DNA from 2 places in the Paenibacillus sp. GCM10012306 genome. Region 2 is predicted to be linked to the other one. Evidence: riboswitches for the same ligand, from Rfam matches in the RefSeq annotation. Region 2 holds a riboswitch; the other holds the start of a gene.

Region 1 (23,158 bases), on a different contig from region 2:
GGAGTTATCCATCTATTAATAAAAATTACAAGACCGTTGATTATGTAAAATAATCGTTAATTCTTCTCGTAGAGATCGCTTTCACTTTAGCGGTAAGATAATAGCATCAAATGAAAGAAATGGTGATGCTATGAAAAAAGAAACGATACCCAGTGGCGTACCGGGCAAGGCGTATAAACCCTTGAGCACGAAAGCTCCGGGCACGGGAGTCTGGAGCAGGTTCGCTCGGCAGTGGGATTATCAGCTCATGATTCTTCCCTCGATTATATTCATTCTGATCTTCAGCTATATTCCGATGTGGGGCGTGCTTATGGCCTTTAAGGAATACAATATGTTCGAGGGATTTTCTGCTAGTCCGTGGGTCGGGACGATGCACTTCCGGATGTTCTTTGAATCACCGGAGTTCTGGAGCATTGTCAGAAATACTTTTGGCATCAGCTTGCTGAAGCTTCTGATCGGGTTCCCGGCGCCGATTATTTTGGCTCTCATGTTAAATGAAGTGAAAAATATAGTATTTAAAAGCATTGTTCAGACCGTTACGTACATTCCTCACTTTATCTCCTGGGTCGTTGTATCCGGCCTGGTATTCTCGATGCTAGCTGTAGATAATGGTGCGGTGAATGAAGTTTTGGTCAAGATGTCTCTGATTGATAAGCCAATCAACTGGCTGTCCATTCCAGAATACTTCTGGGGCATTCTCGTATCTGTAGGCGTTTGGAAGGAAATCGGGTTTGGTTCCATCGTCTATATGGCAGCTATTGCCGGGATTGATCCAGCGATGTATGAAGCAGCTTCCATTGATGGGGCGAGTAAATTTAAGCAAATCTTCAAAATTACAATTCCGAGCATTGCGCCGGTTATCACGATTTTCCTGCTGCTTGGTGTAGGTAATATCCTGAATGCAGGCTTTGAAGATATCTTGCTGCTGACCAAAAATCTGAATAACGGTATTCTGATGCCTTATGCACAGACGGTAGATACCTATGTATATCAAATGGGGATTCTGAACCAACGTTATTCATACGCGACCGCAGCCGGATTGCTTAAATCGGTGTTGAGCGTACTTCTTCTCTATGTTGCCAATACCATCTCACGCCGTTTTGGCAAAGCCAGTCTCTGGTAGGCCCATTCGGTTCTCATCAAGAAAGGAGGACACTTCTTGAAAAGCAGTCGTTCTGATAAAATCATGCATGGGATTATTTATGTCATACTAATCTTTCTTGCCTTCATTACTTTTTATCCATTCTGGAACTCATTAGTAATCTCGTTTAACAACGGAAGTGATACAGCGCTCGGCGGTGTTACATTCTGGCCCCGTTCGTTCACTTTAGAGAATTACAATATCGTCTTCAAGGAAGATAACATCTTCAGAGCTTATATGATTACCATTATGCGGACGATACTTGGTACAGCGTTATCCATGTTCTTCACATCACTCTTTGCTTACGGTCTTTCCAAGAAAGGCATTGTGTTCAAGAAATTTTACATGATCATCTGTATCGTTACAATGTACTTCACCGGAGGATTGATTCCTTACTTCATCCTCATCTACCAGATGCACCTTTACAATACGTTCACGTTTTTGTTAATTCATGGTATGGTCAATGTATTTAACATGATTATCTTCCGTACCTTCTTTGCAGAGCTACCTGACGGACTTGAGGAATCAGCTAGGATTGACGGAAGCTCGAACTTTGGTGTATTTTTCAAGATTGTACTACCGATCTCTGGACCTGTTATGGCGACACTCGGATTGTTCACCGCCGTTGGATTGTGGAATGACTGGTTCACACCGGCCATCTTTATCAGCGATCAGAATCTGATCCCACTGCAAACGCTGCTTGTCCAGATCATTAATGCAGGCGCTACCGCGAGTCTGATGAGTAATCTGAACTCGTATGCGCAAAGTCTGGTGCAGAACACAGTGACGGTTAAGGCATTGCAGATGGCAACGATGATGATTGCTACGCTGCCGATTCTAATGATCTATCCGTTCCTGCAAAAGTTCTTCGTCAAGGGCGCATTGGTAGGATCACTGAAAGAGTAGTATCAATGGTTATCTGTGGGGGCAGCTTCGGCTGCCACCCACTAATGACATATTAAACTGTAAATGTGAGAGGGGTTATGAAATGAACAAAAATAAGATAGGGCAAGTATTGCTTGTTAGTGCTTTGGCTACAAGTATGCTCGCTGCTTGCTCCAGTAACAACAATAATGCTGCGCCTGAAGCAAGTCCCGCTGCAACCAACACAGAGAAAAGTGCAGAAAATACAGGAACCAACACAACTCCTACCAACAGTCCAGCAGCTGAAGCTGAAGACGCAGCTGCAAAAGTGAAACCGGTTACGTTCACAAGTTTTGTCAATTATGACTGGTACACTGCACCAACATGGGCAGAAAGACCGCATGGTCAATGGATTACAGAGCATCTCAAGGTTACACTTGATCCGGTACAATCTAACGGCGCTGCAGCTCAAAAGCTGAATGCTATGATCGTATCCAATCAATTGCCTGACAATATTATTTTGGACCGCGGTAAAGACGTGGAGCGTCTGCAAAAAGCAGGAAAGCTGGTTGCAATCGACCCTTACCTGGAGAAGTATCCTGAGTTTGTAAAGAATGTAGGCGAGGAAACGCTGAACATGCTGCGCAGTGAAGATGGCAAGCTGTATCAGATTCCGAACTGGTACATCAGCGGTAAGAACGGTAATGGTAACGCAGCATATCTCGTAGAGAAGAAGACCTATAAAGCGCTTGGATCTCCTAAACTTGAAACATGGGATGACCTTGAGTCCTACCTGAAGCAAGTCAAAGAAAAATTCCCTAACATGGTGCCGATTGACTTTGGTGAAACTCGTGATGGCGCTGATTTACAAATGATCGGTATGTTTTACAGTGGTTCAGCGGATGACCGTACACCTGGTTTTATCTCTCCGGGATCGGGCCAAATTTTCGGGGTACCAAACGGCGCTGAGCTGACTTCGGTCTACCAGGATCAAGGCTTTAAGGATACTGCCCTGTATGCAAGCAGATTGTTCCGTGAAGGTCTGACTTCCCAGGATTTGCTGACCCAAACACGTGATCAGGTGCTTGAGAAACTGAAAACCGGTAAAATCGCTGTATTCGGCGCTTATGACGCAGTAGTTGAAGGTATCGGACGCGAAGCGAACAACCTGCTGACTGCTAAAGATCCTGAAGGTGGCTACGAGCCAATCTGGCCTGTACACAAAGAAGGCGTAGACAAGGATAAAGTCTATCCTTCCGGCTACAACACATTGGGTTGGAACGTAAACGTAATTACTACCAATGCAAAAGATCCTGAAGCTATCTTCTCGTACATGAACTGGGCAACCAGCCCTGAAGGACAACAAGTATTATTCTTCGGGCCTCCTGGATTATTTTATGATAAAGTAGAAGATGGAGTACCTATTCCAAATGATGCTTATATCCATCGCGATCCTAAGAAATACGATGAATTGAAAATTGGCGAATTTAACTGGTACGGAAATACTTCCTATGTTGATAAAGTAAAAGCAGAGCGCGAGAAGCTGCTGCCTTCCGAAGCACAGGATTGGACGACACTGGCTCAGTCCACCGTATCTTTCAAGACTTCCAAGAACATCACCGAGTTCTCGAATCTTGATCCAGCTCCTAACTCCGAAGAGGGTATCATTCTGCAACGTTTGAAAGACCAATACGCTCAGGTTCTGCCTAAGATCATCTTCGCGAAGAGCGACGAAGAAGTGCTTCGTTTGATCGAGGAAACTGACAAAGAAGCAGCTAAGATGGGTTATGATAAAGTTCTGAAATGGAAAACAAATGTATGGCAACAAAATCTCAGCAAAATTAAAGGCTAACGCCAGTTAAGGCGGGAAAAAGAGGACACAATCCGTGCCCTCTTTTCCTCATGAAGGGGGAGGGATTGTCATGTATAGGGCCGTGCTTGTGGACGATGAGAATTATGATCTGGAGGGGCTTCGCTGTCTCATCCCCTGGAATGACCTTGGGATCGAGGTAGTTTGTAGTGAGAACAAGGCGCTTGCTGCGCTTCAGTTTATTGAGAACCATGATATTGATTTGCTGATCACCGACATTAAAATGCCGGTGATTTCTGGCATTGAGCTATCACGCAAGGCTCTGGAGAAGAATCCGGGCATCAAAACTGTCTTTATCAGCGGCTATCAGGATTTCCATTATGCCAAGCAGGCGCTTGATCTTAAGGCGCATGGCTATATTCTGAAGCCGGTTGATGATGAGGAGATCGTGACGGTTCTCAAGACGGCTATTGCAGAACTGGACAGTGAACGTGTCAAGCGAAGTGAAGATACCAGTGTCATGACCTCGTTTGAGTTCATCAAGAGCGATGTGCTGAGGCATTTACTGGAGGGGACGATTGATCAGGAGACCTTTGCTGCTTTTCTGGCACGATATCCAATGGATTTAGTTTTTACAAGCGCTTACGCGGTGCTCATTGAGGCCGATGATGTACTGTTACGGATCGGCGAGAATCCGGAAGCCGGAAATGCTGCGCTGGACGATCTCTATAGCTATATCGCCAACCGACTTGAGGTAGCGGGTACCGGTAAAATATGCCGTTTCAACCGCTCACAAATTGGGCTGATCTATACCTCGGAGCCAGACCTACTGGAATTGCAGTTGCAAAAGCTGGTGCAAGAGGTGCGTGAGGGGACCTCGTTTACGATAACTGTAAGCTATGGAAGTCAGGTGACTTCATTAGAAGAGTTGCCGCTCTCTTTTTCCCAAGCCAAGACCTTTATGAACGGCAAAATGTTCATCGGCAAGAACCGGGTCATCCACCCCGTAATGAACAAGTCAGGAATGACTAAAGACATCAAGGATCTCAGTGTTGTGCTAGAAGCCATGTTTGGTGCGATGGCCGGATACAGACTGATTGATATTTGCGACTGTATTGATGAGCTGTTCGAAGTGGCCGCCGAATTTGAGCATCCGGTTAAGGTATACAACTTCTCTATTCACATTGCAACCCGGCTTGAAGCTTACCTGGGAACACTGAATGAGACCTATGAGAGTCTCCTCGGCTGGGGTATCCAGCAAATGGATGTAATACATAATTTAGAAACTGTTGAGGACATCAAACGGTGGCTTCGCAATACGTTGTTCCAAATCTCGGAGATTCTGTTTATGAAGAAGCAGCATAAGAACCGGCGTTTAATGGAGCACATTGAACAGTACATCAAGGAGAAGCTGTCTGATAACCTGACGCTGCGCGAGGTGGCCAACCATTTTGCCTATTCTCCGAATCACCTGGGTGTAATGTTCAAGGAGCACATGGGAGAAAGCTTCAATGAATATCTGGTCCGCATCCGTATGGAAAAGGCGATTACCCTGCTGGATCAGCACCAATTCAAGATTTATGAGGTGGCTGAGAAGGTGGGCTACAAGAATATTGCCTATTTCAGCAGACAATTCCGTGAGTATTTCAACATTACCGCCGCAGACTACAGAAAGCAGAGTTGATCTTCATGAAGAGACGCTTTCCTTCCTCTTATATGCCTTTAGGCTACAAGCTGTTGATATCCTATTTGCTGCTGGTGCTGACTCCGGTCATTGGCATCGGCAGTTATGCGTACATCTCTTCCGTAAATACGATTGCCGAGCATACTCGAAGTAATCTTGAAGTTACCGTGAAGCAGGTCGGCAGCAATGTTGATTATCGCTTGAAGGACCTGATTCGCAGCTCAGATGAGATCTACACGGATCAGACGTTGTCACGTTATTTGACTGGTTATCATTCGGGGTGGGAAAAATACAATATTATGTCCCAATACATTCTGCCCAAATTGGAGAATGCCGCCAACCTGCCTAACCAGGAAGTGATGCTGTCCCTGTATGTGGATAACCCGAATGTAAGTGAGTATTACTATCTTAGCGAGTATTACTATAGTGATAACAATTCGAAAAGCGCGGGACAGGGAGGACGCAAGTATGCACTGTTCCACACCCAGCGGATTCAGAATACGGAATGGTATCGATCACTGGATCTGCATTTTGGCTCAGCTGAGTGGAAGCAGGTGGACAAGGACAGGGAGACGGGTAGCATCTCTTATCTCCGGCCACTGATCAATTACGATTCCTTGCAACTGAGCGGCCTGTTCAAAATGACGGTGAATATGAAGTATATTTTCTCCGACGTAGATACTGGACATCTGGGTGAGGACAGCATCCTCTTTATAGTGGACGATAAGGATCATCTGCTGTTCTCCAGCTCGAAGAATCTGGTAGACCCGGCGATGCTGTCTGGTGCTGCCAATGGGGATATCGTCAAACCTGACTCTTATATGGAGATTAAGACTCCAATTGATAACATGGCGGCGAGCATAGTAGCCTGGGTCCCGTATTCTTCATTGAAAAAGAACTCCGAACAAGTCCGTAATGTGACTATATTGATCTGCGTATTGATTCTGGCGTTACTGTTCGTGATCAGTATTATTATGTCCCAGTATTTCTCGCGGCGGTTCATGAAGCTGACGGCCTCTCTGAAGTCTTTCCAGGAGGGGAACTTCCACAAGCGAATGCCGATTCAAGGGAACGATGAATTTTCAGAGATTGGCAGTGCCTTCAATGATATGGCGTCGACCATACAGCGCTTGATCGATGAAGTGTATGTCAGCAATCTGGAGAAGAAGGAAACGGAGCTGCAGGTGCTTCATTCCCAGATGAATCCGCATTTTCTGTACAACACCTTCTCATCGATTAGCCGGATGGCGAAGCTGGGGGAAATTGATAAGCTGCACGAGATCGTACGGGCTTTGGCCAGATTCTACCGCCTTTCCTTGCATCGCGGAGATATGATCATTCCGATTGAGCAGGAGATTCAGATCGTGGAATCCTATCTGGAGATTCAGAAGATCAAGAACGCTGATCGAATCAAAGTGACGTATGAGATTGATCCGGAAGTGATGGAATATGAGACGGTGAAGTTTATTTTGCAACCTTTTGTGGAAAATGCTCTGGAGCATGCTTGGTACGATGATGAGATTTCGATTATTATTCGTGCGTACTCTGAAGGCGAGGACTTATGCTTCGAGGTAGAAGATAATGGACTTGGTATGAAGGAAGAGATCATCGAACTGGTGTTGGATCCGACAGACAAGGGGATTGGTTATGGCATCCGCAATGTAGATCAGCGCATTAAGCTGCAGTATGGCAAGGAATACGGTGTAATTATCAATAGCTCGCTGGGTGAGGGAACGGTCATTCAAATCCGCTTTCCCTCCCGTTTGCCCGGCAAGGATACGAAAGGTGGACACGGCTTGATGATGTAATCGAAGCTGTGGTACCAATCTCTACATTTAAAAGGGATGTTCCAAATAAAAGGGATGCTCCAAAGGCCGGAGAACGAACGGCCTTTAGGAGCATCCCTTTCTTTATATCATTGAATTGGAGATTTCTGTATCGTGCGGGGTCTTGGGTCGGTTAAACAAGTAGACGATATAAGCCACCAGGAGGGGCATCACGATGGCAAAGACGCCTGCCCACATATTGACACTCTCCTTCATGAAGATCAGCGTCACGCCCATTAGAATGCTGTCAAACACGACATGGCTGAACATGACGGCGATAAAGCCGTAGCGCAGGAAAATGTAGCTGAACAGCAGTCCGATTACAGTTAGCTCAATCGGGCGCGAGGAGATCGGATAGATCGGGTACAGCGTATGCCCGAAAGCCCAGATGAGGGTTGTGATCAGGCTGGCGACCAACGTGCTGCGTACGATTTTCTTCAGCATGCGGATCCCGAACAGACGGTATACGGCCTCCTCAGACAGACCCGCCAGCCAGGCTACGACCGGCAGCAGCCAAGCGTACCTCATATTATAAGGTGACTGGCTGGCATCGGTGGTCGACCAATTATGCAGGGTGAGCGACAGGAGGATGAACATTAGTGTTTGTACCCCAAGCAGGATAAAGGCCCAGACGTACCCAGCACGAATGCTGTCCAGCACATATTTGCCGTATCCCGGCTCTTTGGCACGAGGCCACGGGTTCATCCCTTCTTCTTTACGCCAGAGGCCGTCTCCGCCGACTAGTGAGAAGTAGAGAAGGCAAGACATCAGCAGGCTGTACAGCGCATAAATCACGAACATCACAATGGCTGTAACCCGTGCCTCGACATTATCCCCTGAGGTCTCCGGTAGCATGTTGTACGTGGTGGCCATCATGATCAGAAAATGAACGGTGCTGAGGAAGAGGCCGCGCTTGAAGGAGGTATGACTCCGCTTCAGAATGCTGTAGATTAGGGCCAGCACGCCCAGGGCGATGGTCGGTAGGCCATAGCCGTACAAGGTCAGCTTCGTAGCAAGCGACTTCTGGCTGTCCACGTACGAGGTATGCCAGCTTGGTGCTGCAAATCCAGGCTTGAAGGAGGAGACATCCCCTCCGTCAAAAGTAAATTGATACTGCAGGCGTGATTCTCCTACAGTGACTGAGCTGTCCGTGTACGTCAGTCCGGAACTGCCGCTGCTATTAGGCTCAATTTGTAGCTTGGCAGGATTGACGCCCCATTCCTTAAGCCAGGGACGAGCTAGCTGTTCCTTCTGGGCCAAGGACAGTGGCGCCGCTTCCTCGCTCGCGGCAATGGATTGAGGCCGGGTTCGAGAAGTGCCGCCAGTGACGGCTGCCCCACGGGCAAAGCTGACAGCCTGCCCGGTATACATGTTGAGATTCACGGTCAGAAGAGCACCATTCTGACCTGCGGGTGTGAAGGCCGCATGGTACACATCGTAAGGATAATGCTGGTCCAGTTTCTTTTTGCTATAGTCCTCCAGCAGCTTCTCCCGGGACATATAGCCGAAGAAGGAAGAGTCGGATTCGTAGGTGATATTCCATTCTCCATCCGTGACGGTATAACCTAGCTTCTGTGCCGCGAATACTGCGGCGTTACTCTTGGCTACGTCTTTACTGATTACTGCGGTACTTCCTTCAGGTACACCCCCGAGTAGGGAAGGAAACACTTGGAACATAATGAACAGGGCAATGCCTATGATGCCCGAAATAATAAGCCCTTTGGAGAGAGGACGCTGCTTAAGGGGCTGGCCGACGGGATTCATATAACGCCTCCTTTTGGTTGAACTCGTGTACTATGGCATTACTTGCAATACTGTATAAATGAGGGCAATCAGATTATTTTGCTTGTCTACAATCTTCTAACAAGTATTCTTACGCAAAGGGACCTGTTTTTATGATTTTAAAGTTTCTTCTGTACAGCCGTCTCATTACGTTGAGCTATAACCAGGTGAAGATATTTGGCCCCGACAGGGAGGCAGGCTATGGCAAGCGGTAATCCGATCAAGGTTACCCAGCCAAGCAGCTGCCAATCCGGCGACTGTCCGAGCTGTACATTTTCCGGGATCAGGGTATTATTTACAATCGTTTGTTGAAGCGCAATGATCAGATACAGTGGAAAGAGGAGAGCACTCAATATTCTTGATTTCATTAGATAGTAGCTGATTTGCAGCAGACAGAGAGACAGGGTGAGCAACAGTGTTGACGTCAAGACGATATATGCGAACCAATGCAGATAATTCGTCACATCAGCAAGATGTATTCTACCCCCTGCGAGAGATGCTCCAATTCCGGCTAGAGTTGCTATGCCCATCATCAGATGGATTCGAAGGACGGTGACCATTGTTGCGGCGATATTGGAGGCCATAAGCAGAAGTCTGGGTTGTGGAAAAGAGAGTCGCCAATTTAGTTGCTTGTGTTCCACCCCACTCTTGCACATGAGCCATACGGAAGCTGCCACTACAGGCACGATAAATTGCAGCTTGGTCAGAGTGATTACAAACTGATCGTCTCTTGGAAACAGGTAGAACAAGATAAAAGATCCAGCAAGAACAACTCCCTTGATCACTTTAATGGGTATTAATGCTTCAAAATGTTGCAGACGGCTGCGCTCCAGTTGATACAGTGCCCGGAATCCGGAAGAATACCGGTACGACTTCACGGTGTTCTGCTCTTTAACAACCGGAAGCTGTACTGCCAAGAAATTGTAGCGGATCTCACTCATTCTTTCGAGACCAGCCTTAGCAATCCATTGGATCAGCATATAGCTTAGAGGCCAGCCAATCAGCAGAATACCTAGCGAATACAGCAGTATATAGGACGGTTTCAGGGACTGTAATTGCGCACCGTTCAAAGCAGCAGAATTTAAGTACGTAGCCAAAGCCATCAACGGCGACAGCCATAATAATGAAAAGGGGATGAGCAGCAGCAGTTTCCAGCCCATAAGAATGGTTCCTGCCAGCAGTCCGCATACAATGGCGAGCGGAAGGATGGAGGCCGTAAACAGTGCATGAGCGACTAATGTTAGGACAAGATCTTTAAACGGAAAGTACCCATAGTGTCCCGTCAGGCTGAAGAGCACATACAGTCCGATATTAGAGGTGATAACGATGGAACCGAGATACAGTCCATGTCTAAACAGGCTTATCGCCTTGGCATACAGCAGTAGCTTCCGAGGGTGTGGGAAATTCAGAATCCACTCCCGGCTGCCATGAGCTGTGAACAACAGCATGTCGACTGCAGAAAGATACATGATGATTCCTACTATAAAAATGGTGCCTGCTGTAAACGGAGCCTGCAGAGAAGGTTGTCTACTATGAAAGAGATACCATCCGATGCTTACGAGCAGAATAAATAGAGCTACAGTGATTCCCCAAAAAGATTTTCGGCCCCATTTAAAAGGATTATAGCGACTGTACTCCAGGTCTGTTAACGCTCTAAGCGCTGTCATGCGAACACTTCCCTGTAACGTGATTCAACGGAAAGACCAGACTGGCGAAGCTGCTCTACATCCTCAATACCATGAATCCGTCCGCCACCGATCAAGATTAGACGATCAAACAGCAGCTCCATCTCCCGGATATCATGTGTAGCAATCAAAAAGGTACGCTCACCATCAGCCATCTCTCGCACAACTGTGGATGCAATTTCCTCTCTGGAAATGAGGTCCACACCAGTGAAGGGTTCATCGAGTATAACTAGCGGAGCTTTGCGGGACAGGCAGGTCAGCAGCTGCAGCCGGGCTTCTTCCCCGCGTGACAAGGTCGAGATGCGGGATTCTCTCTTGACGGAGAGCTGCCCCATTAGCTGCTCTGCCTTCACATTGTCCCAATCGGGATAAATACCTTCGGCAAAGTGGAGCCAGCGTTGTACGGTCAGCCAGCCGGGCAGATTGCTGCGATCCGGCAACAGGGATAACTGTCCTAGACGCTCTACCCCAGCAGGTTCACCGAAGATCTTCACGGAGCCGGAGTCTGGTGCAGCGAGTCCAGTAATCAGGCGTAATAAGGTAGACTTGCCCGCACCGTTGGGGCCAAGCAGTCCCGTGATACTACCCCGGGGAATATGAAAGCTTACGTCGTCCAAAAGTGTCTTTTTCCTCACGCGAAGCGTTAGGTTCTGACATTGGACGGCTGCCGGGTATTCTGGCAGTGATGAAATATCGTTATTCGTACGCATCAAGATTCCTCCTTATCAAATTGTAGCATCTGCTCTGCTGTCAGCCCCAGGCTGGCACCCACAGCTTTAAATTGCCGCACGGCCTCCAGGATCATATCTTTGCGGGCCTCCTCGATGATGACCTCATCTCTCGTAACAAAGGTACCCTGTCCACGATAGGTGACGATCAGGCCCATCCGCTCCAGCTCCTGATAGGTTCTTGCAGCTGTAGTCGGATTCACGCTCCGATCGGCTGCCAAATCCCTCACAGATGGCAGACGCGAGCCAGGTGGGATAAGTCCGGTAACAATCCGGCCTCGGATGGCTTCGACGAATTGTTCATAAATGGGACGCGAGGGATTGATATGAAATTGCTGCGGTAGCAGCTCCAAAGATTCTTCCATGTCTTCCCCCTAAAAAAATGTGTATGGGTATGGGTCATACACTTGTTGTGTGTAGTGTATCATTCCTCACCATACAATTTCAAGGATTAAAAGTTCTATATATCCTTGAAACCGTGAAAAACGATGCAATTACAGGCAAGTCACGGAAAAGGAATGAGAACTGGGTCCCCTGCATTCGCGGTCTCTCTTTAAGACATTATTTTATCCAAATATACTTAATAGTGTCTTTGTGATGTCAGGACAGAACGTATATAATTTGAATGCAATTAGATATAAGCCGAATTTCAATTGAAAACGGGGGAACCATAAGAAGAGAAAGGCGCAAGCAGACGTAGGTTTGCCTGCCAATCTTCAGGGGTGAATTTCGTTCCGGGAACGAATAGGGCAGTCTGCAGTCGCCCGAATCCGTCAGCTAACCTCGTAGGCTTCAGAACACTGCAGGGACCAAGGGGAGAGGCATTGGTGTTCCAGTGCTTTTTTTGTTTGGCATCTAACGGAATACACCGTCAATTTATATAGTGAGAGGTGAGGATTTGGCCCCGCCATTCCCTAAGTTGAACCGTTTCACCATTTTTAAGCTTTCTCCACCCCAGACGCTGGTGCTCGGTTTTGCAGCGATTATCCTGATTGGCACACTGCTGCTGATGCTTCCGGCTGCCAGCCGGAGTGGACATTCATTGAACTTTATAGATGCGCTGTTTACAGCAACTTCCGCTACCTGTGTTACGGGTCTAGCAGTTGTGGACACTGGCACGTATTTCTCCCTTTTCGGACAGACCGTTATTATGATCCTGATTCAGGTTGGTGGCCTGGGCTTCATGACGATGGCAACACTCTTTGCTTTGGTCTTAAAGCGGAAAATCTCGCTGCGCGATCGGCTCATCCTGCAGGAGGCCATGAATCAGAGCTCAATGGAAGGGATCGTACGGCTCATCCGCCGGGTGCTGATCTATTCACTCATGATCGAGGGGAGCGCAGCGCTGCTGCTGTCGATACGCTGGGCGTTTGATATGCCGCTCGGCAAGGCGATTTATTTTGGACTATTCCATTCTATTTCCATGTTCAACAATGCAGGTTTTGACCTGTTCGGGCATTACCGCAGCCTGATGGGCTATGTCAATGATCCTGTAGTGAATCTGATTGTGATGTTCCTGATTGTCACCGGTGGCCTTGGGTTTATCGTACTCGCTGATCTTATTGATTATCGGCGCAAGCGCAGGCTGTCGCTGCATAGCAAGGTGGTACTGTCTACAACTGCAGCGCTGATACTGGCAGGGACGCTCGTCATTTTTGTGTTTGAATTTACGAATCCCCGGAGCATGGGCTCCTTGAATATTGGCGGTAAAATACTGGCTGCATTCTTCCAGTCGGTCACACCGCGTACGGCCGGGGCGAATACGCTGGATATTTCCGGGTTGCGCCAGGCTTCGCAATTTTTCATCGTAATTCTGATGTTCATCGGTGCTTCTCCCGGTTCTACTGGGGGCGGGATCAAAACAACGACCTTCACGATCATGATCGGCGCTGTAATCTCCATGCTGCGCGGGCGTGAGGATATTGTATTCTTCCGTTACCGGCTGGCGCAGGAGCGGGTGTTCAAAGCACTGACCATTACTTTGCTCGCTCTGCTGCTGATTGTCTCTGTATCCATGGTGCTCTCGACGACCGAGGAACGGGACTTTCTGGAGATTCTGTTCGAGACGACATCGGCTTTCGCGACCGTGGGGCTGAGCATGGGGTTGACTCCGGAGCTGTCGCTGGTTGGCAAAATTCTCATCTGCCTCACCATGTTCGCCGGCAGGCTGGGACTATTGACGCTGGCCTATGCACTCGGCCCAAAACAAGGTAAACCATTGTATCAATATCCGGAAGGCAAAATGATTATTGGATAAGGAGTTAACGGGAGATGAAACCACAGCAATTTGTAGTAATTGGGCTGGGACGTTTCGGTTCAAGTCTGGCGCTTGAGCTGATGGATATGGGCTATGAGGTGCTCGGAGTGGACCATCTGGAAGAACGGGTGGAGGAAATGAGCGACAAGCTCACCCATGCGGTGATGGCGGATGCCACGGACGAGGGGATTTTGCGTTCACTGGGTGTTAGGAATTTCGACTGCGGGATTGTAGCTATTGGCGATAATATGGAGCGCAGTATTCTGACTGCCATTCTGTTGAAGGAGCTTGGCGTTAAGCAGGTGGTCGCCAAGGCCATATCTATTCTTCATGGACGTGCCTTGAGCAAACTGGGCGTGGACCGGGTGATTTTCCCGGAGCGGGATATGGGAGTTCGGGTGGCCCACCAGTTGGTGACGCCCAATCTGCTGGATTATATCGAAATATCCAAGGATTATAAAATTGTCGAGATGAATGTGCCATCCTGTATGGACGGCAAGAGTCTGTCCCAGCTCAATACCCGCGCCAAATACGGGTGCAGCATCATTGCCATCAACAGGGAGAGCGGGATTATCGTCGCTCCGACTGCGCTGGATTCCTTGCATGAAGGTGACATTATGGTCGTCATCGGTTCCAATGAGGGCATTGACCAATTCGAGGAAGAAGCTGTTAACCTGTAATGATTGTTATGATAAAACCCGCCTGCGGACAAGCCGCAGGCGGGTTTTTTAAGGTCTCTTCTTAATCGGCCAGCTTTGGCAGGAACACTTCTTTCGTCACTTGCACCAGTGACCGGGCAGCACCACTGAGCCCACCGCCATCCCGGTAGATCAGACAGGTGGTCCGCTGGGTCTGCTCCAGCTCCTTGATATGCAGCGAGACGAGCCCGCTGCCATTCAGCAGCTCGGGACGCAGATATGATTTGGGCAGGAGCGCCGCGGTTTTGGCCGTCGGCAGCAGCCGGACGATAGCCTCGAAGGAATCGATCTCCATGCGCACATCGGGATCAATGCCGCAGCGCTGGAACAGATCGTCGGTCAGGCGGCGATACCAGGTTCCCTTGGAGAACAGGATCATCGGCAGACGTGAGAGATGGTCCATGCTCAGCTTGGGCAGCAGCGTGAGGGGATGCTGACTGGAGACCACCAGGCGGAGCTGATCCTCGAAGAGTGGAATGCAGCGCAGCCCCGGCTCCTGAATGGAGGAAGCGATAATTCCTACATCACACTTGCCCTCGCTGACCGAGGAGACAATCTCATGCGTTTTGCCGGTGATCAGCTTCAGCTCAGCAGCGGGATACTTCTCCATGTAGGTGTTGACCAGCGGTGGCAGTGTGGTCTGCAGTGTCGTCAGACTGGCCCCTAGCGTAACAAGCTGAGGTTCGCCTTCTTTGAACTTTGATAGCGCCTCCATAAATTTGGAACGCTGCTGCCGCTGTTCCAGTGCATAGGTGTAAGCCAGCCGGCCAACCTCAGTAAGCTCCAGGCGCTTGCCATAACGGCTGAACAAAGGCACCCCCAGCCTTTCCTCCAGCTTGGAGATTTTGCGGGAAAGGGCAGGCTGTGACAGGTTAAGCTGGCGTGAGGCCCGGTTCAGGCTGGAATGCTCCACCACTGCCGCGAATATATCCAGATCGTCAAACATAGTGTCTTCCTCCCGTAATAATACAAGGTATGACTCTGTCAGGATTGTGCCTTATTCTGCCGGTATAAGAAGTGATAAAAAGCATAGAACGATAAAAGGTTGAATCATAGATAGCCAGTATTTTCAGGAACTAAAAGGAAAAAGTACATTGTAAATGATAATCATTATCACATAAAAGACATTCTTATGCACTAATTGTATAACGATTAATAATTATATTGCAATTCCCTTATAAGACAAAAAAGAGTAACATGAAAAGTGACACAAGATATTCACAGTTTGTGAATAAATAATCAAAGTCCGGGAACACAAGGGATAGCGGCTTGCAAATCGGGAAATATCCTTTTTTCATGTAATCATGCAGCTGTTTCAAGAAGTAGTCCCGGCGGTAAATGCTCATTAATGAAAACGCTGTTTTAATTGGAAAGGGGACACACCAGTATGAGAGGATTTTATTCCAGAAAGATTCATTCCTTGCTCGGCGTTATCCCGCTCGGGGGCTTTTTCCTTGAGCACATGCTGACGAATTTCTCCGCAGTTGAGGGTGGCGCTTCCGGTTTCACAGACAGTGTGCTGTGGCTGAACAGCCTGCCGCTAGTCTTCTTCCTGGAATTGTTCGGTATATGGCTTCCGTTGCTGTATCACGGGGTATACGGTCTGTACATCGCTTACCAGTCGAAGCCGAACCTGAACCGTTTTAAGCTGGAACGCAACTGGCGATATACCTTGCAGCGGGTCACAGGGGTTATCACGTTTATCTTTATCGTCTGGCATGTGTTCGAGACCCGCTTCCAGGTGACACTCGGCAATGTGAAGCATGAGGAGCTTGGCGGATTGATGCACAATATTGTGACCCAGCCGCTGCTGCTTACATTCTACATCATCGCAATCGTGGCGTCGTCCTTCCACTTTGCCAACGGGCTGTGGTCGTTCCTGATCAGCTGGGGTATTACCGTCGGGCCGCGCTCGCAGCGCGTATCTTCCGTGATCTGCCTGGGGCTGTTCGTGATCGTAACGGTTATGTTCCTGGTATCGCTGGTCACTTTCCGTGACAGTGAGTTCCAGACGGCTGCGGCTGCTCTGCAATCATTGAAGACCTTCATCTAAATTAAAAGTAGATTATTCATATTTTCGGTAAGCGTATGCTTTTGAAATCGGTGTTGTACGAAGCTGATCGATGCGGCATATGCTGACAAAACAGTTAGGAGTGAACTTATCATGGCAACAGCAGACATCATTATCGTGGGCGGTGGTCTGGCCGGCTTGATGGCGACCATCAAGGCAGCTGAATCCGGAGCGCATGTTCATCTATTCTCGCTTGTCCCTGTCAAAAGATCACACTCTGTCTGTGCCCAAGGCGGCATTAATGGTGCCGTGAACACGAAGGGCGAGGGAGACTCGCCTTGGGAGCATTTTGACGATACGGTCTACGGCGGAGACTTCTTGGCGAACCAGCCGCCAGTCAAGGCGATGTGCGAAGCGGCGCCCGGCATTATTCACTTGATGGACCGGATGGGCGTTATGTTCAACCGTACGCCGGAAGGCTTGCTCGATTTCCGCCGGTTCGGCGGCACGAAGCGCCACCGGACGGCTTTTGCCGGAGCGACAACAGGACAGCAACTGCTGTACGCACTTGACGAGCAGGTTCGCCGCTGGGAGGCGGAGGGTCTGGTCACCAAGAGCGAGAATTGGGAATTCCTCTCGGCCATTATTGATAACGACGGCGTCTGCCGCGGGATCAGCGCTCAGAATCTGAAGACGATGGAAATCGAGACCTTCCCGGCCGATGCCGTAATTCTGGCCAGCGGCGGTCCCGGCATCATTTTCGGCAAAACGACCAACTCTGTTATTAACACGGGAACCGCGGCTAGTGCCGTATACCAACAGGGTGTGCATTACGCGAACGGAGAGTTCATACAGATTCACCCTACAGCCATTCCGGGCGATGACAAGCTGCGGCTGATGTCGGAATCGGCGCGCGGGGAAGGCGGACGGATCTGGACCTACAAGGACGGCAAGCCGTGGTATTTCCTCGAAGAAAAATATCCAGCGTACGGTAACCTGGTGCCGCGTGACATCGCGACCCGTGAGATTTTTAATGTCTGTGTCGATCAGGGACTCGGCATCAATGGGGAGAACATGGTGTATCTCGATCTCTCTCATAAAGATCCGAAGGAATTGGACGTCAAGCTCGGCGGGATTATCGAAATCTACGAGAAGTTCATGGGTGATGATCCACGCAAGATTCCTATGAAAATCTTCCCGGCAGTCCACTATTCCATGGGTGGCATGTGGGTCGATTACAACCAGATGACGAATATTCCGGGCCTCTTCGCGGCAGGGGAATGTGAGTACCAGTACCATGGCGCGAACCGCCTCGGAGCTAACTCGCTAGTATCCGCCATTTACGGCGGGATGGTCGCCGGACCGAAGGCGGTTGAATATATTAAAGGCTTGAAGAAATCGGTGCAGGATATCTCCTCTACCGTGTTCGATGGCTTCCACAAGAAGCAGACCGATAAATATGAGTCCCTTTTGGGGATGTCGGGCAAAGAGAATGCCTATGTCATCCACAAGGAACTAGGCGAATGGATGACCGCTAACATGACGGTGGTGCGCCACAACACCAAGCTGGAAGCAACGATCGGCAAAATCAAGGAGCTCAAGGAACGCTACCGGAACATCAACATGAACGATACGTCACGCTGGAACAACCAGGGTGTCGCGTTCACTCGCCAGCTGTGGAACATGCTGGAGCTGTCCGAGGCGATGACGCTGGGTGCATTGCTTCGCAACGAGAGCCGCGGAGCGCACTACAAGCCAGAGTTCCCGGACCGCAACGATGAGGAGTTCCTGAAGACAACCAAAGCGGAGTGGACTGCGGAAGGCCCGCAGATTTCCTACGAAGCCGTAGATGTCTCGCTGATCCCGCCGCGGATTCGGGACTACTCGAAGGACAAGTAAGCGGGAGCTTAACGCGACCAACTAAAGGCTGGAGGACTGCGACGGAGCGGTAATTGTCCGGTAGCAGGATGCTCAGTGTCAGCAAGCGGTCGGTGAACGCGGCGTGGTGGTAATTGTGTAGTCGAGGAGTGCTTGGCAAAGCCACTGCTTCAGAAAGTTGACACTCATGCATGAGGCTAACGGTGGGCTAACGGACCCTATCGTCGTTATTTGCACCTTAAGCCGCTTCTGGAACATGTAACGGACTGAGGGGACGCTATTTCCTCCCAAATCGTGAACTTTACACAGGATTTCTGCTCATAACGTTTCTGGAGTCCGTTACTTTCTGGAACGATGGGTTGTTAGGAAATAACGCCTCTGGCGTCCGTTAACAGAGGGAACAAGAAGCAATTACTGATTTCGCGATAGTATTTCGAGGTAGCATTACTTAGCAGGTTGGATCGTTAACCGAAGAACGTAACAGACAATGGCTAACTGACGAACGCTAACTGACGAACGTTAACCAACCAGTAGCTGCAATTGTCAGATCAGCAGGCTCATGGACGGTAAATAAATAGTCCTGTTGGCAAAATGAGATTCAAGAAACGTATACTTCATAACACTTTTAGGAGGTAACGATGATGGCGGAAACAGCCCAAGCTCCCAAAAACGTAAAGTTTGTTATCACCCGCCAGGATGATCCGCAAAGCTCGTCGTATACAGAGGAATTTGATCTTCCTTACCGTCCAGGGATGAACGTGATCAGCGCCCTGATGGAAATTCAACGTAATCCGGTCAATGCCAAGGGCGATAGTACGGTTCCGGTATGCTGGGACTCCAACTGTTTGGAGGAAGTGTGTGGTGCCTGCTCCATGGTCATCAACGGCAAGCCTCGCCAAGCCTGTGCTGCCCTGATCGATAATCTGGAACAGCCTGTCCGGATCGAGCCGATGAAGACATTCCCTGTGGTACGCGACCTTGTTATTGACCGCAGCCGGATGTTTAACGCCCTCAAGCGGGTAAAAGCCTGGATTCCTATTGACGGTACTTACGATTTGGGTCCAGGGCCGCGTATGCCTGAAAAGAAACGGCAATGGGCGTACGAATTGTCCAAGTGCATGACCTGTGGTGTCTGCCTGGAGGCTTGCCCGAATGTCAATGCCAAGACCGATTTTATCGGTCCGGCAGCAATCTCTCAGGTCCGGCTGTTCAATGCCCATCCAACGGGCGAGATGAATGCGGAAGAGCGCCTGGAAGCGCTGATGGAAGATGGCGGGATCGACGGTTGCGGTAACTCGCAGAACTGTGTGGCGGCTTGTCCGAAGGGCATTCCACTGACAACTTCGATTGCCGAGATTAACAAGCAGACTACGAAGCATATGTTCAAACGCTGGCTGGGTGTCTAACAGGAACCCTGCTTAGCAGTATAAACAGCCATCCCAGCATCTGCTGCGGGGTGGCTGTTTGTTTTTTTTAGCGTAAGGGTTTAAGTCCGCACTTTTTAGCGTAAATATCCATAAGTCTATCATAATAGCGCTTTCCTGCTGGATTTATATCATCATATCCAACTATGATATAATCATCATAGTTTATGGTAAGCCAGAGAGCAGGAAAAGTTGGGGAGGAATAGAAGTGATTTGTCGGGAGCAGGACGGAGCATTTGTGATGGTGAAGCAGCATGAGCACGGAGAGTTGTCGGGTGTTCTTGCGGAATGGTTCAGAGAAGAGCGCGGCCTTGGGGAGAACCGACGCGAAGAAGTACTGCGAGCGGTGTCCGAGCATGATCGGGGCTGGATTGATCTTGATGAGACGCCTTTTTGGAACGATGCGGCGGATGCACCGTATACTTTCATCGATTTCCCTCTAGTGCCGAAGCTAACCTTCTACCGGCGCGGGCTGAACGAGATTGAAGCTGACACGCCTTATGGAGCGCTGATATGCAGCCTGCATTTCGATCGGCTGATTGATATATCCGGCGAGGATTATCCTGAGCTAACCTTGTATCAGGAGCAGGAGAAAGCGCGCCGGGACCGCATCCGCCGTGAACTGGAAGCAACTGCTCCAATCGGAGAAAGTGAACTGCATTATGATTCCCGTCTGCTGCAGTTCTGTGACGATCTCTCGTTGTACCTGGCGCTCAATAAGCCTGGTAGTACGAAGGCAGAGGAGCATCCGTGGTGGCGTGAAGGGTTTACGGGCAGTGAGGATTTTGTCTTTACCTCCGGGCAGCGGATTACGGCGAATTGGAAGGATGAGGCGACTTTGATTTTGAACCCGTTTCCATTTAGCCGGCAGCTAGAAGTATCTTTCAAGCAGCGTCGTGTCCAGAAGTCAGTAATCAAGGCAAAGGGAATTGCTTCTGCATATAAGGAGGCACCGGAAGAGGTAGTACATCTGGTACTCGCTGGTCCAGAGCAATAAGGTGCAAATCCGAAGGTAAATAACCCGAAAGGAGAATACCCTATGAACACAGGCTCATCCGGGGTTCCTCCCCTTGAATGTATAGACAAGCACGATACACAGCACCAGCGGCCCAAAATTACCCGCCGCCAGTTCCTGGCTCGCGGCGCGGCAGCCGCTTTAGGCGTAGGGCTGCTGACCGGTGGTTACTCCTGGCTGGCGGAGCCGCGCTGGCTGGAAGTGACCCGTATAGAGCTGCACCTGGCTGGGCTGCCGGGAGCATTTGCAGGCCTGAAAGTGGTGCATTTTAGCGACACGCACCTGGGTTTTAACAAAGATGCCAGTGACATTGCTCGTCTGGTTGATCATATTAGAAAGGTTGACCCGGATCTGATTTGTTTTACTGGCGATATAGTGGACAGCAATCCCGGTGATTTGACGGAATCTGTACCCGTGCTGGCCGAGCTGAAGGCCCCCCTGGGCAAGTATGCGATTCTAGGCAACCATGATTACAAGAATACGGACAAAGTTACCCGGCTGCTCAAATCAGCGGGATTTCATGTGCTGCGCAATGAATCCATGCTGATCAAGCGCGGCGGCGCGGTAATGGCTATCACTGGACTCGATGATTTGCTGCATGGCCAACCGGACCCAGCAGCAGCGCTGCAAGGCGTTCCTCCGGGCACCTTCACGCTGCTGCTGATGCATGAACCGGATTACGCCGATACGGCGGAGGAATATCCTTTTCATCTGCAGCTGTCGGGACATAGTCATGGCGGGCAAATCCGCTTGCCGATGGTTGGTGCGCCATTCACTCCTTATGGATCGCTGAAATACATATCCGGATTGTATTACACGGAGAACAAACGGATGCCAGTTTATGTGAACCGGGGGTTTGGCGAGACTTATATGCCGTTCCGGCTGTTATGCAGGCCCGAGCTTACGGTATTAACCTTGCGTCAGGCTTGAGCCAAGGCGTAGGGAGTGAATTGGAAGCACTTTAGATTTAATCACCAAGCACGATTCAATCACCCAACCCAGCTATTTCTAAAGAAATTTGGCGGCAGCACTGGCCCCGAAATTCAAACATTTTCTGCTATGATGACCACATCTCATGTCAGTCAACATGCGTAAGTCTGATCAGTATGCTGCATATTTTTCAACTGAGGAGTGTGGAGAGTAAATGAGCGCCCATGAGACCCTGAAGCTGCCCCGTCGGAACGGGACGGCAGTAGAGCTGCGGCCAATGTCGCCGGAGAATGCCCGGACTTTGCGGACGCTGCTCTCTCACCCGCTGGTCAAGCCGCATATTGTGATGCGCCCGGGAGGGTCACAGCCTGTTTTTATGGATAAGCTGATTAACCGAATGCTGTACGCGATTGACCCTGGTGCACTACATGGCGGCATTTATAGGAGCGGACAGCACAAACTGGTAGGAACGGTCTCTTTGCAGAACTGGAACCGGCAGGAGGGCAAAGCGACTTTGGGCTACATGATTGATCCAGAGTGGTGGGGACATGGTTTCGCTACTGAAGCGGTGGGACTATTGCTGAATTACGGATTTCAGGAGCTGGGGCTGAAGGTGGTGGAAGGTCGATGCAGGGGAGACAATACAGGTTCGGAGCGGGTGATGCTAAAAAATGGATTACAGTTGGAGCGTACCGTACCAATCGTAGCTTCCGGTGGCGATGTAATGAAAGTCTTCAGGCTTTGTTACACAAATGAAATAATGCCGTTATACAACTCTAACAGTGTCCGGTTAAACTAAGTACATGACCCCCTTTTGAAAATATATAACTGTTTTGGGACCCGATCACTCGGGTCCATTTTTTTTGCCGTTATTCATATCTGGGGAAGGGACGGTAGTACTTGTGACTAGAGGGCGACGGTGATCTTCTCACGCTGCTTGAAGTATACCCAGTGCTTGAACCCGATTTCCTTGAGGCGTGCGGCGACATCGTCTAGCTCATCAGCCACACGGGACGGCTTGTGCGCATCGGAACCGAAGGTGACTGCGACGCCGAAATGCAAGGCTCGCTCCAGGATGGCGTCAGACGGGTACCAGCCTCCGCTTAGCTTGGTTTTACCCGAAGTATTGATCTCGATAGCTACGCCGCATTCACCGATGGTGCGCAGGCATTCATCCAACGGTCCTGGTGTAGGTATTTCGGAGAAAGCTGGATAGTTCCCTTTCATGGCATCGATATGCCCAAGAATCTGGAACATGCCACTGCGGGCAGACTCTGCAATCAGGCGGTAGTATTCTGTTTTGGCCGCAATTTGGTCAGAGTGGCTTAGTCCTTTCCAGCGGCCTTTATTAAAAATGCTTACGTCAGCCACATAATGCACTGACCCGATAATATAGTCGAAGGGATGCCGACCGAGTGTCGTGCG
Region 2 (6,683 bases):
CCATAGATAAATAGAACAAGGCATAGCGTCATTTAATGGCGCTGTGCCTTTTTTTGTTACGTTGACACGCTACCTGCCACAAACCAATACTATCGATTGCCAAAGAGAGTTCTTTAATTATATAATTTTAAAATATTATACTACGCCCGTCCACAAAGGACAGAAAGGAACGATCCTTGAGCAAACCTAAGAAGAAGAGTCCAGCGGCTTCTCAGATGAGCAATCAGAAGAGAAACCGCGACGAACAAGAAAAACAGAAACAGACGAACAGAATGTTTGTTATTGGTACGATTGCCTTTGTAGTCATTATTTTTGTAGTCCTATTTATGATGGCAGCGAAGGATTCTTCCTCCACCACTACAGCGGCAGAACCAACGAGCTTCAATTACAGTGAGCTGCCTAGACTGGGTAAAGAGGATGCGCCGGTCAAAATTGTAGAGTTTGGAGACTTCAAATGTCCCGCTTGTGCCCAATTCACGGGGTTAATCAAACCGCAAATCGTGAAGGAACTGGTTGAGCCAGGAAAAGCCTCTTTTTATTTTGTGAATATGGCCTTTATCGGTCCTGATTCCGAAACAGCTTCACTCGCCGCTCTGTCCATTTATCATCAGAATGCCGATGAGTTCTGGAAGTTCTTTGATGCTGTATATGCAAATCAAGGAGATGAGAATGCCAAGTGGGCTACTGAGGATTATCTGGTAGGCTTAGCTGAGAAGGAAAAGCTGAACATTGATTTGGAGCTGCTACGTAAGGATATTAAGGAACGTACGTATTATGACGAGTTGCAAAGAGACATCAAGACAGCTTCCGACGCAGGGGTTAATAATACGCCAACCATCTTCATTAATGGCGTGAAGTCCGCAGAACCGTTTAACTTTGACGCCATTTCGGCGGAAGTAAATACTGCAGCCAAAGCGGCGGAGGCCAAGTGAAATGAATAAATTCTCCCTATTTTGCCGCCGTAACGCTCTTTACCTGGCCTGGTTTGTGTCAGTGGTGGCCGTGGCAGGCAGCCTTTATTTAAGCGAGGTTCTAAAGTATGAGCCCTGTAAGCTCTGCTGGTTCCAGCGCATCTTTATGTATCCTCAGTTATTTCTGCTAGGGATCGCTACGTACCGGGGAGACAAGCGCATTATTCCTTATGTGTTGCCGCTGAGCATTATTGGGGGAAGCATTTCACTGTATCACTATGCAGAACAGAAGATTCCTGCTCTAAGTAAGATTATTCCCTGCACAGTGGGAGTACCTTGTAACAAAGATTATTTGAATTATTTTGGTTTTATCACCATTCCGTTTATGGCGCTTATCGCCTTTACTTTGATCACGATTTTGCTCTGGTTCGGCCGCAAGCCGCTGGAGCAGGAAACAGAAGAAGCATAAGCAAGTACAACCAATAAATATTCCCTGCTGTTTCGTCACAAATAACGTAAAAATGTTATAAAAACACGGGCTGAAGGGATAATAGAAGAGAATGAAAGAGCGGACAGTTCCCGATATAAAATTTGCGGGTTTTGAATGTTTTTTCATTCTTTTTTCATTTTTTTCACCGCTTTACTGGATGCACTTTGTAGACTAATATTAGACCTTGTGAGAAGTTGAATATGCGCTGAATTTTCCTAGGAAAAACGGGGGAACCAATCTTGGCAGAGCGTTGCCAAAGGGGTGAATCGGAACGGGCCTATACGGCCGAACCGTAGGGCTACCACAGCCCGAATCCGCCAGCTAACCTCGTAAGCAAAGGTGGGATAATGACCATGCCCCAGGCATGCGGATCATTTCCGTATGCTTGTTTTTGTGCCTGCATTTATGAAATCCACCCGTGAAAACGGCGCACGGTATGACCGATTCAACTCACAAAGAGAGGAACTGTTTCTACAATGGTAAGCAAAGTAAAACGACTTTTGATCGGACGTCCGATGAAATCCAACGAACTCGATCATGAAAAGTTATCCAAGGTGAAAGCACTGGCTGTTCTGTCTTCAGATGCGCTCTCGTCTGTGGCCTACGGAACGGAACAAATTCTGATTGTACTGGTCGCTGCAGGGTTCACCGCGATCTGGTACTCACTGCCAATTGCACTTGCCGTATTGGGCCTGCTGGCGATTCTGATTTTATCTTACCGGCAGACGATCTTTGCTTATCCACAAGGCGGCGGTGCTTATATCGTAGCTAAGAACAATCTAGGCGTTCCGACCGGGCTTTTGGCTGGCGGCTCTTTGTTAGTGGATTACATTCTAACGGTTGCAGTAAGTGCTTCAGCAGGTACAGATGCGATTACATCGGCTTTTCCAAGCTTGCATGGTCATACCGTTCTTATTGCAGTTACCGTAATTATCATTCTAACGATACTTAATCTACGCGGTGTAACCGAATCCGCATCCTTTATCGCTGTTCCGGTATACCTGTTTGTTATTTCCATTTTCGTCTTAATTATTTCAGGGGTTATAAAATATGCTACGGGCGGTGCTCATGCTCATGTTCCCGAGATCGGGACGGCGGTATCCAATGTCAGCTTGTTCTTGCTCCTGAAGGCGTTTAGCTCCGGCTGTTCAGCATTGACGGGGGTCGAGGCAGTATCTAACGCGATTCCGAACTTTAAAGCGCCTGCTGAGAAAAATGCGGCAAAAACCCTGATGGCCATGGGCATCATTCTGGGGATCATGTTCACGGGCATAACCGTCCTGGCTTACTGGTATGGCATTGTGCCTGACGAGAAAGCTACTGTTGTATCCCAGATCACGGAATCCACCTTTGGACGCGGTGTGCTGTATTTCTTCATTCAAGGGATTACCGCTGTTATATTGTTCCTGGCAGCGAATACCGCTTACTCAGCGTTCCCGCTGCTTGCCTGCATGTTCGCTAAAGACAAATACATGCCGCATGCGTTCATGGTCCGTGGTGACCGGCTCGGTTTCTCGAATGGGATTATTTTCCTCGGTGTGATGTCTGCACTCTTGGTAGCGGCATTTCACGGGAATACAGAAGGATTGATCCCGCTGTATGCTGTCGGTGTGTTCATTCCGTTTACACTGTCGCAGCTCGGCATGATGGTTCGCTGGTATAAATTGAAGCCGACAGGCTGGAAAAGTAAATTTGCTGTCAATACCATCGGCATGCTGACGACATTGACGATTACGCTTATTTTTATCATCACCAAATTCTCCAGTGTGTGGATGGCCTTTATCTTCCTGCCAATTGTAATGTTCGTGTTCTACCGCATACATGGTCACTACATGAATACAGCGGATCAGCTGCGTATCTGTCTCGACAAAGATAAACCAGTTATTAAAGGAAGCACCGTGGTTGTGCCGGTAGCTGGCGTTACTCGTGCCGTTCTGCATTCGCTCAGCTACGCCAAGTCGTTAACGGATAATGTGGTTGCTGTGTACGTCGGCTTTGATGAAGAGGAGATTCACCGGATGGAGCAGAAGTGGGAAGAATGGAATCCGGGTGTGCGGTTGATCGTCCTGCGCTCCAGGTACCGTAGCATTATCCGCCCGCTGCTTAAGTTCATCGATACCGTGGAGTGGAAGACCGCTTCAACGGATCATATCACGATCTTGATTCCGCAGTTCATTACGAAGCATTGGTGGCAGGCTCTGTTGCACAATCAGACCAGTTTTCTGATTCGTTCCTACTTAATGAACCAAAAGGATGTTGTGGTCGCCACAGTACCTTATCATTTGAACAAATAGCTCGGAAGTAGTTGTACTCTATAAGAGAAGTCGCGATGCGGCTTCTTTTTTATTTTGTATTGTTTGTGTCAAAGAGCGCTAACCGTGCAGAATTTTTAATATTTATGTTGACATGGATAATGAGAATCAATATCATTTAAAAGAGTTAAGATAAGAGGGAATGACTCTAGAATATGAGGGAAGTGCATACAAGGGGGATCTTGAATATTTGCATTAAAAAGAAATAAAGCTGGCAGTACAAAGCTGGCGATGGCGAGTTTAGCAGCTCTGATGCTGATCTGGATGGATCTGCTGAAGTTTTTCGTCATTAGGATATTGTACATATTTCATATATTTGCGATAATGAGAATGATTCTTGTTATTACTCATTAACGAGACAAGTCGTTGAACGGCTTCATCTCAGGATTCGAATTCTATAGATTATACCAATATATAGTGGCTGTAATCGGCGCACCTTATTATTTATACTTATTAGTCAAGTCAAGAGCTTAATATACTATGCAAATCCAATAATAACGGGCATCCCCCGAAAAACTACAGGGAGTGAAGATCATGTCAGAACGTTTGAATACAGAACAGCTAAGTATCGGGTACTCGGAAGCCACTATCGTCAAGGGATTGAACTTGACACTTCCAACAGGGAAAATAACAGCGCTGGTTGGGGCTAACGGCTCCGGGAAGTCGACGATTCTAAAGACGATGGCACGGATCATGAAGCCGAAGAGCGGCAGTGTAATGCTGGACGGCAAATCCATTCATAATCTCTCCACCAAAGAAGTAGCTCGTCAGCTGGCGATTTTGCCACAGAATCCAACAGCACCAGACGGACTTACCGTAGCGGAATTGGTCAGCTACGGACGTTATCCGCATCAGAAGGGCTTTGGTACATTGACACCGGAAGATCGTGCGATTATCTCTAATGCGATCACTGAGACCGGTATGGCGGACTTCCATGACCGCCCGATTGATCGTCTCTCCGGGGGACAACGTCAGCGGGCTTGGATTGCCATGGCATTGGCTCAAGAGACAGATATCCTGTTCCTGGATGAACCGACAACGTTCCTTGATATGGCGCATCAATTGGAAGTGCTGCAATTGCTGCAAAAGCTGAATGAAGAGAAGGGCCGTACCATCATCATGGTGGTTCACGATTTGAACCATGCTTCCCGCTACGCTCAGCATATGGTGGCGATCAAGTCCGGTACAGTGATTAGCGAAGGAGCACCCGTTGACGTAATGACCCCACCGGTCTTGCGTGAAGTATTCGGAATCGAGGCCGATATCGTACCTGATCCGCGCACGGGCGTGCCGTTGTGCCTTCCGTATGAGCTTGCAGCCTACAAAGCTGTTGGATTATAGCAGCCTTGAGGCGGAAAAAGGTCATATTGCCATAAAATCATCCATAATATGAATATATGTATAGAAGAACAGGCTCCCGTCATTGACAAGGGAGCCTGTTCGTTGTTAAAGTTGTGGTTGCCTGATCATCTACCCTTATATCTTAAGTAGTGATTAGTTTGGCATATTCGATTGCAGAAGCCTGAATTTCTTCATCTGTAATGGTCATTGCGCCACCGAGAACGAAGTAAGGCTGTAGTTTCGTGCCAATGAGATTGGAAGTAGCTTCAATAGGTCTAAGCAGCTCTTCAATACTGAATTTGTTATACCCGGTTGGTGAATAAGCTTCCTTGTTGCCGCCGGTAGACAATGCAATCTGCAATTCCTTGCCATGCAGCTTATTGCCGTTCTCGCCATAAGCCCAGCCGTAGGTAAGTACGGAATCAAACCATTTTTTTAAAAGCGGCGGTGTGCTGTACCAATAGAAGGGATATTGAAGCACAATGCGGTCATACTGTTCTACCAGCTTCTGCTCACGCTCCACATCAATAGTCTCCGAAGGGTACGTTTCATAAAGATTGTGCACTGTAACATCTGTATTCGCTTTGAGGTATTCCTGCCAGTATTTATTGATCTTGGACTGTTCAAGGTTGGGGTGTGCTACGATAACTAAAGTTGACATGAGTTAACTTCCTTTCCATAATGAAATTAATTTTTAATGGTTGACCTGTAATCATTATAGTTACATGTTTATGTCCCGTCAAGCGGGTTTATTTCTATTCCATCAAAGGGGTATGCAATATGAATATCAGTAAAGTTCAGGACGATCTGCAAGCGCTGGTCACAGCAGGCGTCGTTAAAAGTAATGAAGAATTAAAGGACCGGGTCTTTACCAAAATGGGGGGAAGAGCAGATATACTGGCAGCTCCCGCTACTTATGAGGAAATTCAGAAAATTGTTACATATGCGAATGAGCAGCATATTCCGCTCACGGTACTTGGCAATGGCTCCAATGTCATTATTCGCGACGGGGGAATACGCGGCATTGTGCTGCAGACCTCGGACCTGACAGGCATGGAAGTGCGTGACGGACTGTTGTATGCAGAATGCGGTGCCAAAATTATTGATGTATCGCGCTATGCGTTGGATCAGGGATTGGCGGGTCTAGAGTTTGCTTGCGGTATCCCTGGCACAGTAGGAGGCGCTCTTTATATGAACGCAGGAGCCTACGGTGGTGAGGTCAAAGATGTACTACACAGCGCTGTTGTCTTGAACAAGGCCGGTGAACTGATTACGCTTCAGGGTGACCAAATGCAGTGGGGATACCGGAAGAGCATCTTCTCAAGCGGCGAATACGTTGTTCTGGAGGCACGGTTTGCTCTTCAGCCGGGGGAAGCTACAGCCATCAAGTCGGTTATGGATGAACTGACGTTCCTTAGGGAATCGAAACAGCCGCTGGAATATCCATCATGTGGCAGTGTCTTCAAGCGTCCTCCAGGACGGTTTGCCGGGCAGTTGATCCAGGAAAGCGGGCTTCAGGGAACTCGCATTGGAGGTGCCGAGGTGTCCCGTAAGCACGCTGGTTTTATCGTAAATGTTGATCACGCCACGGCCAGCAACTATATCGGTCTGATCCAGCATGTCAGAGAA

The links. Region 2 has a riboswitch for cyclic di-AMP ahead of ACFORK_RS23530 (APC family permease). Riboswitches for the same ligand answer to the same signal wherever they lie in the genome.
Region 1: linked by a shared signal. The riboswitch ahead of ACFORK_RS15180 (TrkH family potassium uptake protein) and the one ahead of ACFORK_RS23530 (APC family permease) in region 2 are both predicted to bind cyclic di-AMP.

The regions. Positions count from the first base shown of each region.
Region 1 covers NZ_JBHRYW010000006.1:138,452-161,609, forward strand. Annotated here, with positions in the region: gene ACFORK_RS15130 (discoidin domain-containing protein) at 1-19, shown strand, start outside; gene ACFORK_RS15135 (ABC transporter permease) at 248-1,123, shown strand; gene ACFORK_RS15140 (carbohydrate ABC transporter permease) at 1,187-2,047, shown strand; gene ACFORK_RS15145 (extracellular solute-binding protein) at 2,130-3,857, shown strand; gene ACFORK_RS15150 (response regulator transcription factor) at 3,928-5,499, shown strand; gene ACFORK_RS15155 (cache domain-containing sensor histidine kinase) at 5,505-7,307, shown strand; gene ACFORK_RS15160 (CPBP family intramembrane glutamic endopeptidase) at 7,410-9,089, opposite strand; gene ACFORK_RS15165 (hypothetical protein) at 9,227-10,774, opposite strand; gene ACFORK_RS15170 (ABC transporter ATP-binding protein) at 10,771-11,502, opposite strand; gene ACFORK_RS15175 (GntR family transcriptional regulator) at 11,502-11,885, opposite strand; cyclic di-AMP (ydaO/yuaA leader) riboswitch at 12,151-12,328, shown strand; gene ACFORK_RS15180 (TrkH family potassium uptake protein) at 12,440-13,777, shown strand; gene ACFORK_RS15185 (potassium channel family protein) at 13,792-14,457, shown strand; gene ACFORK_RS15190 (LysR family transcriptional regulator) at 14,519-15,421, opposite strand; gene ACFORK_RS15195 (succinate dehydrogenase cytochrome b558 subunit) at 15,863-16,528, shown strand; gene sdhA (succinate dehydrogenase flavoprotein subunit) at 16,640-18,385, shown strand; gene sdhB (succinate dehydrogenase iron-sulfur subunit) at 19,006-19,770, shown strand; gene ACFORK_RS15210 (DUF3891 family protein) at 19,997-20,785, shown strand; gene ACFORK_RS15215 (metallophosphoesterase) at 20,828-21,733, shown strand; gene ACFORK_RS15220 (GNAT family N-acetyltransferase) at 21,948-22,532, shown strand; gene ACFORK_RS15225 (histidinol-phosphatase) at 22,640-23,158, opposite strand, start outside.
Region 2 covers NZ_JBHRYW010000013.1:37,183-43,865, reverse strand. Annotated here, with positions in the region: gene ACFORK_RS23540 (DsbA family protein) at 216-932, shown strand; gene ACFORK_RS23535 (disulfide oxidoreductase) at 934-1,380, shown strand; cyclic di-AMP (ydaO/yuaA leader) riboswitch at 1,595-1,752, shown strand; gene ACFORK_RS23530 (APC family permease) at 1,878-3,695, shown strand; gene ACFORK_RS23525 (ABC transporter ATP-binding protein) at 4,248-5,054, shown strand; gene ACFORK_RS23520 (NAD(P)H-dependent oxidoreductase) at 5,197-5,715, opposite strand; gene murB (UDP-N-acetylmuramate dehydrogenase) at 5,835-6,683, shown strand, end outside.